Regions from separate parts of the Desulforhabdus amnigena genome, predicted to be linked through region 1. Evidence: riboswitches for the same ligand, from Rfam matches in the RefSeq annotation. Region 1 holds a riboswitch; the other holds the start of a gene.
The links. A riboswitch is a leader RNA that binds a small molecule or an ion and turns the genes downstream of it on or off. The one in region 1 is predicted to bind cobalamin.
Positions count from the first base shown of each region.

Region 2: it holds a riboswitch for cobalamin, as region 1 does, so the genes downstream of both, QMG16_RS12495 (TonB-dependent receptor plug domain-containing protein) here and cobT (nicotinate-nucleotide--dimethylbenzimidazole phosphoribosyltransferase) in region 1, are expected to answer to the same signal.

Region 1 covers NZ_BSDR01000001.1:1,001,070-1,007,004, reverse strand. The annotation lists gene QMG16_RS04410 (FAD-dependent oxidoreductase) at 1-766, shown strand, start outside; gene QMG16_RS04405 (4Fe-4S dicluster domain-containing protein) at 971-2,128, shown strand; gene QMG16_RS04400 (queuosine 5'-phosphate N-glycosylase/hydrolase) at 2,351-3,331, shown strand; gene QMG16_RS04395 (DUF3303 domain-containing protein) at 3,643-3,921, shown strand; cobalamin riboswitch at 3,944-4,148, shown strand; gene cobT (nicotinate-nucleotide--dimethylbenzimidazole phosphoribosyltransferase) at 4,277-5,338, shown strand; gene QMG16_RS04385 (hypothetical protein) at 5,548-5,935, opposite strand, start outside.
Region 2 covers NZ_BSDR01000001.1:2,935,851-2,941,785, forward strand. The annotation lists gene QMG16_RS12485 (hypothetical protein) at 1-141, opposite strand, end outside; gene QMG16_RS12490 (substrate-binding domain-containing protein) at 193-864, opposite strand; gene QMG16_RS12495 (TonB-dependent receptor plug domain-containing protein) at 1,376-3,460, opposite strand; cobalamin riboswitch at 3,496-3,667, opposite strand; cobalamin riboswitch at 3,876-4,060, opposite strand; gene QMG16_RS12500 (precorrin-3B C(17)-methyltransferase) at 4,149-4,928, opposite strand; gene QMG16_RS12505 (cobalt-precorrin 5A hydrolase) at 4,955-5,935, opposite strand, start outside.

The DNA.
Region 1 (5,935 bases):
CCCCATGGGTGTGGCCAATTCTATCGAAGATGCTACGGGTGCTGCATTGAAGGCGATTCAGTGTATTGAACTCACGAGCCGCGGTCTGGCCGTACATCCTCGCGTGGGTGATGCAAGCTTCCCTGAATTTTTCATGCAGCGTTGCACCCAGTGTAAGCGTTGTACGGAAGAATGTCCGTTCGGTGCTATTAACGAAGACGAAAAGGGAAATCCGCTGCCTCAGCCTACCCGTTGTCGCCGTTGCGGTGTTTGCATGGGTGCATGTCCGGAACGTATCATCTCCTTCAAGAACTATTCGGTGGGAATGATCGGTGATACGATCAAATCTATCAATGTGCCTGAAGAATACGACGAAAAGCCTCGTATCCTCGTTTTGGCCTGTGAAAACGATGCCTATGCTGCGCTGGATATGGTCGGCCTGCGCCGCATGACCTACAATGCCTGGGTGCGCGTTATCCCTGTGCGCTGTCTTGGTTCCATGAATCTTGTATGGGTTGCTGACTCGCTCTCCAAGGGTATTGATGGTGTTCTGCTTCTAGGTTGTCAACATGGTGAAAACTATCAATGCCACTTCATTAAAGGAAGTGAGCTTGCAAATATTCGGTTAAGCAAAGTCAAAGAGACATTGGATCGACTTGTACTGGAATCCGATCGCGTTCGTTTTGAAGCTGTTGCCATTACCGACTATGATAAACTCCCCGCTCTCCTTGATTCCTTCGCTGAAAAACTCAATGAAATAGGTCCCAACCCCTACAAGGGATACTAATTCTCTTCTCTTGCCCCCATGTCCATCGAGAACATGGGGGCGCCGATACAAATCGGGAGCCTTGAACCGAAGGTAAAAAAAGGAACATCCGGCGCCTTTTTCGTGAGATTGCTTGGCGTTGAGGCATTCCAGGCTCCTGATTTTATCAGACTTTGCTTTGTGAAAGTCATCTTCCTAACTTCTATAGTGACAGGAGGCATTGCGATGAGTAACAGAGTCGACCCCACCTTGATAAAAGATTTGGAATCCTTCGGTCTTAAAGACGCCAACAAATGCTTTAACTGTGGAAACTGTACGGCCATTTGCCCTCTCTCGACACCCGAGAATCCTTTTCCAAGAAAAATGGTGCGGCTCATCCAATTGGGACAGAGAGAAAAATTGCTCCATGCTCCGGAACCCTGGCTCTGCTATTATTGTGGAGATTGTTCAACCCATTGTCCTCGCGGTGCGGACCCTGGTGAAACCATGATGGTCATGCGACGCTATTTGACCTCTCTTTACGATTGGACAGGTTTTGCCCGCAAATTTTATACATCTGAAAGATTTGAAATCATCGCCATCTCTATTGTTGCCTTGTTGGTCGGAATTGGACTTCTCATTTTCAATACTGGCCATCCTAATTGGGAACATGCCGCGTTGAACTCCTTATGGCCTGCCGAACATATTGAAATTGCAGATCTCATAATGGGTGGAATCCTTTCCTTTCTGCTTTTGAGCAATGTTTTTCGGTGCTTTAGAATCATTATGGGGAAGCTGGCGTTTAAGGTCCCTCTCAGGATTTATGCTACCGAAGCCAAGGAACTGTTGCTTCATTTTCTGACTCAAAAGCGTTTCGGCAAATGTTCGGACAAGATGCAATGGTTCGTACACCTGATGATTATGACGGGGTACTCATCCGTTTTTCTGTTGGTCGTTGTGTTCATCAGATGGTTTCAACGCGATCACATTGAATATGCGTTCTCGCATCCCGTACGATTGGTGGGGTATTATGCGACGTTTGCGATCCTATACGGCACCACCTATGCCATCATCGGACGTTTGAAGAAGAACAAACCGCCCTATCAAAATTCCCATCCGACCGACTGGATGTTTCTCATTTTGTTGCAGTTGACAACCCTGACCGGCATCTTTGTTCACTTCACCCGCTTACTGGACTGGCCCGCTACAACCTATTTCCTTTATATCATTCATATGATGGTAGCTGTTCCCATGCTTGTTCTGGAAGTACCTTTCGCCAAATGGGCCCATCTGGCTTATAGGCCCGTAGTGATTTACCTGCTGAGAGTAAAGGAGCGGTATGCCCAGGAGGTTCTGGCACCGGCAACTGAAAGTCAGATCGCTGTAGAAGCTGCAACTTCCTGATCGAACATTTCATTATCATCATCGCTCTTGAATTTTCAGAAAAATTACATTCCAAAAAGAAAAGCCCATGTAAGGTGCTGGAAAGGTCCTCGCATGGGCTTTGTTATTGAGATGAAATATTTTTAGGCTGTTATTTCCAGATGTTATAATATATTCGTTTTTCAGATTCCAATACCTGTTTTTTTCCATGCCTTTTGTGTGCCTCTATGAGGAGCACCAACAATGCGAAATGATCAAGCTCAATTTTTTATTTTACCATCGATAGCAGCAGTCGTTTCTCGATGCAGTCGTGTATTCTTTCATCCCGAATTGGTGCGACCCGCTGTGGAAAAATGGGGAGATTATTTTCGGGATTTGGGAGAATGGCAAAACGTTTGTCACTTTTTCGATGACTCCGAGGAAACCGTTCGTTGGATTTTTGTTTTGGACATTTTAAACCATTGCTTCTGGCCAGATGTGGGCGAACCGACCTGGACAATACACTACGGTGGAAGTCCCCGATCAGGTTATTGGGGGTTGGCTGCAAGTCTCAAGCGTGCTCAAGAAAGTGGGATTCCTATCACTCAACCGGATTTTCTGGCAAATCTTTCTGCCGATGATCTGAAAGGGATTTTGTCGGGAAATGTGGAAATTCCACTCTTTGAAGAACGGCTTTTCAATCTTAGAGAAGCGGGTCGGATTCTGAACTCTACGTGGCGGGGTGATATCATTCATCTACTTGAGTCGGCAAAAGGAAATGCCCTGGTCGCAGTAAAAAAAATCGTGGATTCTTTTCCCAGTTTTCGCGATGACGCTCGATATGGTGAGATAGAAGTCTATTTCTGGAAAAGAGCACAAATCTTCATTTCGGATGTGAATCTGGCATTTGCTGGACGAAAGTGGGGAAAATTCATACATATGGATAAACTCACGGCTTTTGCCGACTATAAGTTACCTCAAGTTTTGAGAGCATTGGGAGTGATCTCATACCATCCGGACTTGGCCAGCAAGGTCGATTCCATGCAAGTATTGTCTCAGGGGTGTGAGGAAGAGATAGAAATCCGGGCGATGACTGTATGGGCGGTGGAAGCACTAAAGAATGCATTTGCGGCACAGGGAAGAGAAGTCAGCAGCACCTGGGTTGACAACTGGCTCTGGCAATTGGGGCAGATGGAATCCTTCAGAAAGAGGCCATACCATCGCTGCCGTACCATTTTCTATTGAACATGTCACATCCAGTGCCGAATGAATATTTCTTGAATCTGCGTCGTTCTGAACATTCGCCTGTCAGCAATACCGTTAATTGCTTACTTTCTGATTATCGAGTTCTCTATAATGTGTTATAAGAATTTCAGGGGGCACCACCAAAAATCAAGTTTCTGTTTTGATGGAGCAGGGATGGCCTTGCTCCTGATTGTCGCGCCCGAGTGGCGTTGGGGCAGGTGATTTCACCGAGCTCTATTGTAGACCATGACGTCGGTCATCGTGAGGAGTGCGCACTTAACCCATCTCCACAATTGAGAAAGGAGCCTCTTATGCTGTTTATGGCCATTTTTAATTATTCTCCGGAAGATCGTAATTTGGTTATCGAAAGAGGCATGGGCGGAAAGGAAAAGGACATTGGAGTGACGGTCAAGGGGGAGTGGTTTGACATTTCGGGGCATCGCGTATTCCGTCTTTTCGAGGCCGATGATGAAATTCATCTCGCATCATCCATTTATAACTGGACGGATCTGGGTGTGGCTGAAATCATCCCGGTGATGGAGACAGAAAAAGCGCTTAAGCTCATCAAAAGAACCCTCAAAAAATCTTAGTACTTTTCGAGAAAGAGTTTTTTCTGTTAAGCCTCTTCGTTGTGCCTGTGTGCTTAAATGGGAATACGGTGAAAAACCGTAGCGTTTGGCCGACGCTGTGAGCGGGGATGAAATCTGAGAAACAGCCACTGTTCCTGCAAGCCCGTATATTTTGGGCAAGGAATGGGAAGGAACAGAGAGTAAAGCGAACCGCAAGTCAGAAGACCTGCGATGGAGAGGATGCCTGAGTTTTCAGGGTAATGGCTCGAGATTGCCGAAGCCATCAAGCAATCCTTCAAACATCCCTTTGCGGAGAAGTTTGAAGGATTTTTTTTTGGAACGGTTATAGTTCAAGTAATTCATGAAGGAGGATAAATTGCAAAATCTCAAGAACTTGATGAATCGTATTGAACCCTGTTCAAAGGAATGGCAAGAAAAGGCATGGGAGAGACTGCATTCTCAGATCCGGCCTCGAGGTTCGCTTGGACATTTGGAAGTGATTGCCTCACGTCTGGCTGCCATTCAGGGTACTCTGACGCCGTCAGTCAAAAAGAAGCTCATCTTCACCATGGCTGGAGATCATGGTGTGGCAGAAGAGGGAGTCAGTGCATACCCCCAGGAAGTTACCGGACAAATGGTTTTCAGCTTTATCCAGGGATGGGCTTCCATCAATATCTTGGCCAAACATGCTGGAGCTGATGTCCGTGTCGTGGATTGCGGAGTGGCGGCAGACATCCCCGAAGAATGGCAGGTGGTGCATAAAAAAATAGGCAAGGGAACAGCAAATATTTGCAAAGGTCCCGCCATGAGCAGAGAGCAGGCTATTCAGGGACTGCTCCTTGGGGCTGGCCTGGTCGAGAAGGCCTTTCTCGAGGAAGGGTATGAACTGTTTGGTACGGGTGACATGGGAATAGCCAATACCACACCTTCGACGGCCATTGTTGCAACATTCAGTGGAAAACCCGTCTCACAATTGACGGGTCGCGGCACCGGGATTGATGATGAAGCTTTCAATCGAAAAGTCAGGGCGGTCGAAAAGGCATTGAAAGTGAATCAGCCGGATTCTGAAGATGCTTTGGATGTGTTGACCAAGGTGGGAGGTTTTGAAATTGCCGGTCTTGCTGGAGCCGTTTTGGGAGCTGCGGCAGTGAAGGCGCCCATCGTGTGCGACGGTTTCATCGCCACAGCCGGGGCTCTGATTGCCTGCCGGTTGATGCCTGTTGCGAAGGATTATCTTTTTATTTCACACCAGAGTCTGGAGATCGGACATGCAACCATGGTGGAGCTCCTCGGGTTGCGTCCAATTTTGGATCTTGAGATGCGTCTCGGAGAAGGTACGGGATCTGCCCTGGCTATGAATATTATCGAAGCGTCTGCGAAGGTCCTCAAGGAAATAAAAACCTTTGCAGAAGCGGGGGTCACAGATACGGGACACTGATAGACTGCAGGATGAGAAGGGGAGCTCTTTCCCTTCTCACCAGCAGTGAAGATCCAGTAGATCTAACCACAGCTCAAAAGTGCTCCCATGGCGTTCAATGCAGTTGATCCCAGGTTGAAGATACAGCTATCCCATGTGCACTCATTCTGGTGCTGTTTATAAAGATTTATAGATGTATGGGGGATCAGAGCCTGGAACATGGACATCCTTCAGGAAGTGTCAAATCGTATTTGGAATGGCTGTGCCCGGACTCTATCGAGGAAGTCCCGAGCGAGCCTGAGGTTGCGCCAAGCTTCGAGAAGTCTGAACGCGATGTTTTTGGCCGATCCCACTCCCGTGGGGAAAGCTCTCCGAAAGAGACTGCCTCTTTGGATGAGCTGAAAAAGAGTGCAGGCGATCTGCAAGAGAAGGTAGAAGATCTTGCAGGCGACATCATTGTTGCTGTAAACATGTTCCAGTTCAAATCCCCCGTTTTTTTGGACATTGAAGCCCTCGTTTTCAATGATCCATCTGCTCCTTCCTCCATCGTTGGCTATTTCGATGGCGCTTGCCTGACTGATTTTGAAATTGGTAACCCACTGGAATCGAGTGGTCCTG
Region 2 (5,935 bases), 1.9 Mb from region 1:
CCGAGTGCGCTCGTGCACGTCCGGGAGACTGTCCAGGCTGACTCCAAAAGAAATGGAGTAGCGTCGGCAAAACTCGATGAACCGACTGTCGATGAGCGTACCGTTTGTCTGCGCCGCCAGGAGAACGATCCATGTCGCCAACCCGCGGGATTGGGCCGGCGACTCCTTGCATGGCAGCGGGCGTATGGAGCTTCACTGCTTTTCCTCCGCCAGAGCCGGCAGTTGCCGGTACCAGATACGCCGATACTCTGTAACGAGCTCGGGGTGGAAGATGCTGATGAGATCGGCAAGCACGAGGTCTGGGCGTGTGATGCCGGTTTCCCAAAAATCGTTGCCGCCTTCGGCATTGACCCTGGCGTCATTATTGAAGACTTTTCCCGAGCAAAATGACGAAAAACGCTCGTAGCGATCATCGATTTCCCGCAGCTCCGCAAGGGAGCGGCACATCCCAGTGTCGACCCAGAATTCCGCCGCCCTCGCCCGCTCCACAACGGTTTCGATGGCGAGGGGAATGCTTCCCGGCGTCTTGTCGTCGCGCCAGAGGTAGTGCGCTCCGGCATCCTCCAGGAACCGGGCGTTGTAGACCAGAATGTACACGAAGGTCTCCCTGGCGTTGCGCCAGGGTGTAAGCACCTCCAGCCGCTTGTAGGTCCCGTGGTATTCGATGGTAAAGCATCGCGCGAAGCGAAGCCGGGCTTTGTGGGGAAAGAGATCGACCGATTCCGCGGCGGGGGCAGATTCCCCCGTTGTGACGGAACCGGGACTGCCCCAAGTGATGGGATGCATGCCCATGCAAAGCAGCCACGCCGCCACGAACAGGATTAACCTCCATCGTTTTTTCAAGGTTATTGCAATCTGTTGCAAGCAGAATCCTTCCCTTCTTTTTCGCTGAGTCGGCGCTTCGAAAAACCGCTAAAGGCTGTCAAACGATCCACCTATTCACCGATTTATCAAAGCATGCCCGGAACGGCGTTCACGATTTTTTCCACCAGGTGCGCCGCCCCTTCGGCTCCAAGGAAAGGTTGGCCGCAAGTGTGGACTTCCCGACGCCTCCTTTGCCGTACACAGCAATCCGTTTCATTTCCTCACCTCCTGAGCCGTTTTCCTATGGGCCTTTCCACAGGCCTCGCAACTCATGGTCCCGTCATAGGCGTACTTCACGAAACCAGTCTCACAATCCCTGCAAGCAACCTTGGTCTTCATGGTTCGGGATTTCTGCATGCCCGCAGGGCCCGACTGGTACTCCGCCCAACGGTCGAAACAAGCAAGGTCGGGGATGTAAACGCCGCAATGTCCGGCCGAATCGCGGCTGCAAGCCGCTCCCACAAGGTCCAGGGGGAATTCGGGAATTCGACCTTTGCCGGCATAGCTCCTCTCAGAAAGCCAGCTTCACGCCCCCGCTGAACGTCCTTCCCGGCATTGCGTAACCGCTCTCCGTATAGTCTTCATCGAAAAGGTTCTGGACGCTGAGGAATGCTGAATACTTCTTGAGAAAGGTATAGGTGAGCGCCGTATCGACGGTGACTGCAGAAGGCTCTTCCCAGCTTACCCTGTTCCAGTTGTTGTCATACAGGGGAACAATCTTCTCATCCTGCCATGCTACCCGCACGGATGTGGTGAGGTCACGGGGCAGCTTCAAGGTGAGAAGGCCGCTGATCTTGTTCCGGGGCATGTAGGTGCTTCGAACCCAGTCTCCGTCATCCTCGACCTTCGAATCGACATAGGTATAAGCGAAGTTCAGTTTCAGCCACTGCCACGGTGTGATGTCGACGTATGTTTCAATGCCCTGGACCCGTGCCTCGTCGGCGTTCACATACTTCATAGTGAAGCCGTCATATTGGATCAGGCTATCGAAATCCGTATGAAACCAGGTCAGTCCCGCCGTAACCTTCTTGTCGAGCAGCGTCTGCTCTATGCCGACCTCATAGCCGACGCTCTCCTCAGGCGTCAAGTCGGGGTTCCCGATCGTGTAGAGGTAACCGTTCCAGACATACCCCCCATAGACTTCGTAAAGGGACGGCGTGCGGTATCCGGAGCCCACATGAGCGTGGACCTTGGTGCCGAACTGTTTAAAGAGGTAGGCTGCGGAAGCTTCCCCAACGAGCTTGGAATCAAACTCCTCGGGGTAATTGAAGCGGCCTCCGAAATTGAGGAAGAGAGACTCATCCAAAAACTTGAGGCTCGCCTGGGTGAACAGGTCCCAGTTGTACCAGTCTTCTTTGTAATACACGGGGCTGTAGTCATCGTTGCTGGGATTGTTGGGTTCACGACCGTCGTAATCGGCCTGCTTGAAATCGAGACCACTGATAAGGGTGAGCCAATCGGTGACCTGGATGTTTTGCTGTGTTTCGATGTATCCCGTGGAGCCGTCGTAGTTGGAATGGTTTCCGTTCACAGTCGGCGTCCAAAAGTAATGGCGCTCGGTTTCCGCGTAGGAGCCTTTTATGGAATAGTTCCAACAGCTAGAAACGGCATGGTTCATTGTGAGGCCGTACAGAGCTGAGAGGCCTTCCCGGTGTTGATCGGGATCGGCGGTTTGTGTCACGAGCTTGCCGTTGGCATCCAGACTGGGAGTGGTTTCCGTCAAGGCGAGGTCGGAATCGAAGTAGAGGGAGGTGAATTCGAGGGTGATGTCCGGAGTGATGCGGAATCCAGCCCCGCCGGAGAAGCCGAGGTTGTCGTACCAGAAGCCGTATTTTCCACCGAATTTCTCACCGTCCGATGTGACATAGATCGGGTTAAAATCAATATAAAACGAGCCCTGTCCATGGTAGAATCGCCCATTCTCAATAAATGTGCCATACTCCCCGAATTCGCTGCGGACTTCCGCTCCGGTGCCGCGCTTCCATTTGTCGGAAATGATGTCGATGACGCCGCCCATGGCTTGCGATCCGTACAGGGTGCTCTGTGTGCCCTTGAGGATTTCGATCCGCTGCATATTGCTTGGCGAATACAAATCCTCAAGGAAGTAGGTAAACGCACCCTGGGGGTCTGCCTCGTCCTTGAGGGGGAATCCATTGTACTGAAACTGGATGTATTGGCTCGGCACGCCCCGGATGTTCAGATGGGCCCACTGTCCCGTTCCGCCAAGGCGCCGGAGATAAACGCCCGGCTCGTAGTCAAGGAGACCAGGAATAAAATAATCCTCCTGCGCGTCTCTTTCTTCGCTGGTCACAACGCTCACGCTTTTCGTCACTTGCGAGAGCGGCGTTTCGACTCTTGTCGCCGTAACGACCACAGGCTCCAGGTTGGCGGTTCCTGTAGCTACGACGCTGGCTTCCTCCTTTCGGGAAGTGTCGTCGGCCTCTTGCGCTTCTTTCCCTTCGGTCGTTTCCTGTTTGGTTTCTTCCTGTTTGGTTTCTTCTTGAGATTGGGAGGGCAAGGGATTGTGCGCCAAAACAGCAAAAAGAACGACCAGTGCAAGGATGAGCTTCGATGTCCTCAGTAGTGAAAAACGCATTGAGACAACCTCCTTTCCCCCCTCGGGGAATGTTGAAAGGTTTATGCATCCACTCAGGTCTCCTGGCTCACGTTCATCCTATTCGCCGCGCCTTCCCATCACGCCTTGGGCGTGACAGTGACATCCTTGCGGCTTTCGTCCCGATCACAGTCGCGGGGCGGCGGAAGATTCCCACTTCCTTCCCTTAAGCCGATGCATTTTACTGTAGTGTGGCTATACGGTTCTATCGTTGATGCCTATTCCTCAAGGTCTTTCAAAAGCACTCCTTCGCGTCCCGGTGCCTGTTCACCCAGTCACCGATTCATCTCCGAAATGGAATTCAGCCAAAAAAAAATCCTTAGAGCTTTTGGCCCTAAGGATTGCACCCTGGTTCTCTTGGTCCTTTAGCGGTCCATCCGGTATTACCACGTACCGATCGACCCTACATCATCAGGCAGGTATTCTGACTTACGGATCAATCTACTCTCTGTGCCTTCCCATTTCGCTTGCGCAAAACAGTGGCTCTATCGGATTTCGTCCCCGTTTACAGCGGCGGGACCGTTCCCGGATTTCACGGGATTCCCTATTAAACCTTGCGGTACCTGATGATTCACTTATTTTCACGTAGCCGGTACCTCTATAACAGCCGAAAACTTTTGTCAATATTCAAATAAACACCTCTCTAAAATCAGCGCATTCTTATCTTGCGTCATTCCGAAAGGTTATATTTGTCCAAGTATCCCCTGGGAGTCACCATCCAGCCGTTCCAGACGTAGGTTTTGCTGTTTCCCACGATGAGAATGGATTGCATGTCCACTTCCTCGAAGGGAATCTCGGCAAGAGTCGTGATGCACTTCCACTGCCCGCCGCGCATGGCCTTTCGAATGATGGCCACGGGGGTTTCGGGGGCCTTTTCGCGGAGGATCACTTTCTGGGCTTTTTCCAGCAGATCGGGGCGCGTTTTGCTCCTGGGATTGTAAATGGCCATGACGAAATCCGCGGATGCGGCCGCCTGCAAGCGTTTTTCGATCAGTTCCCAAGGGGTGAGATGGTCGCTCAGGCTGACCACCGCAAAATCGTGCATGAGAGGGGCTCCAAGGATGGAAGCCGCCGCATTGAAGGCGGCCACCCCCGGAATCACTTCCACAAAAAGATCCGGAGGAACCTCCCCCTTCTCATCCCGAAGGTCCGCCGGCTCTGTTGAAGGGGTGCGGTGGGGAGGACTCGAAACGCGCAGGCTCCGTTCACGGCAAATGTCGAAGACCAAACCCGCCATCCCATAAATCCCGGCATCACCACTCGATACCAACACCACGCGGTGTCCCTCGAGGGCACGATCAATGGCGAGCCCGCAGCGGTCCACTTCCTTTCGCATTCCGCTGGAAAGGACTTCTTTGCCTTCCAGCAATTCTTCGATCAAGCCCAGATAAGTTTTATAGCCGAGTACCACTTCCGCCGAAAGGAGGGCATCCAGAGCTTCGGGCACCATATAGGAACGGTAGCCGGGCCCGAGGCTTACAATGGATAGCCGACCCGTGCTATGGCGAGAGTTACATTGAACGTTTTCTGCTTGGGAACAATGAGGGTTTGGCTCCCGGCGCTCAGAAGAGCTGTCGCTTCGCATACGCTTTGAACTCCTATGTGCTTGGCCACCTGAGTGGATGGATTGGGCACGGTTATGTTTTCGATCTCTTTGCGGGAATAAAAATGAACAGGCCTCTGAAGCATTGCCGCCGTTTCGATGATCCCCGCCTCATCGGATTTGAGATCGACGCTCACAAGATTTCTAATGGAGAGTGGGGAGAGCTTTTCACGGGCGAAGACCCTTTGCAACCATTCCATGATTTCCTGGGCCGGCGTACCCCGGTTGCACCCGATCCCGACGACCAGATTCCGGGGGCGCAGCACCAGGCATTTCAGAAACGCGGGAACCAGGGCCTCCGAAACCCAGACGCCCACTCTCTCCATCAGGGTCGACATGAGGGATGGGGGGGAAGAGAGGACCTCATGCAGCCAGTCGATGTTCCCCTGGCTGGCCAAATCCCTCTTCAACCGGCCTTCAGGATCGTAGATCCAAACGGGTTCGTCTTCCAGGAAAGCCCTCGCCAGCCGACTGAGCATTTCAATGTTTTCGATCTCGAGACCCGCCGCCCGCGCCATCAGATCCAGAGCAGGCTTATCTTGAACATCCGAAGCGGTGGTGATGACCGCATGTCCTCCGGTAATGCGGGCGACTTCTTTCGTGAGGCGGTTCGCTCCTCCCAAATGGCCGGAAACCAGGCTGATGACATACTCTCCCCTCTCGTCCAGCACGACCACAGCGGGATCTTCCTTCTTATGGCGCAGATAGGGGGAGATCTGACGGACCACTATGCCGGTGGCCATGATGCAGACCAGCGCGGAAACCCTGGGCCAGATTTCCCTGAGCAGGTCCGCCATTCGCTGAAACCCCACGGCCCCCATGGCCAGGGCAAACTGATGCCGCACCGGCACATA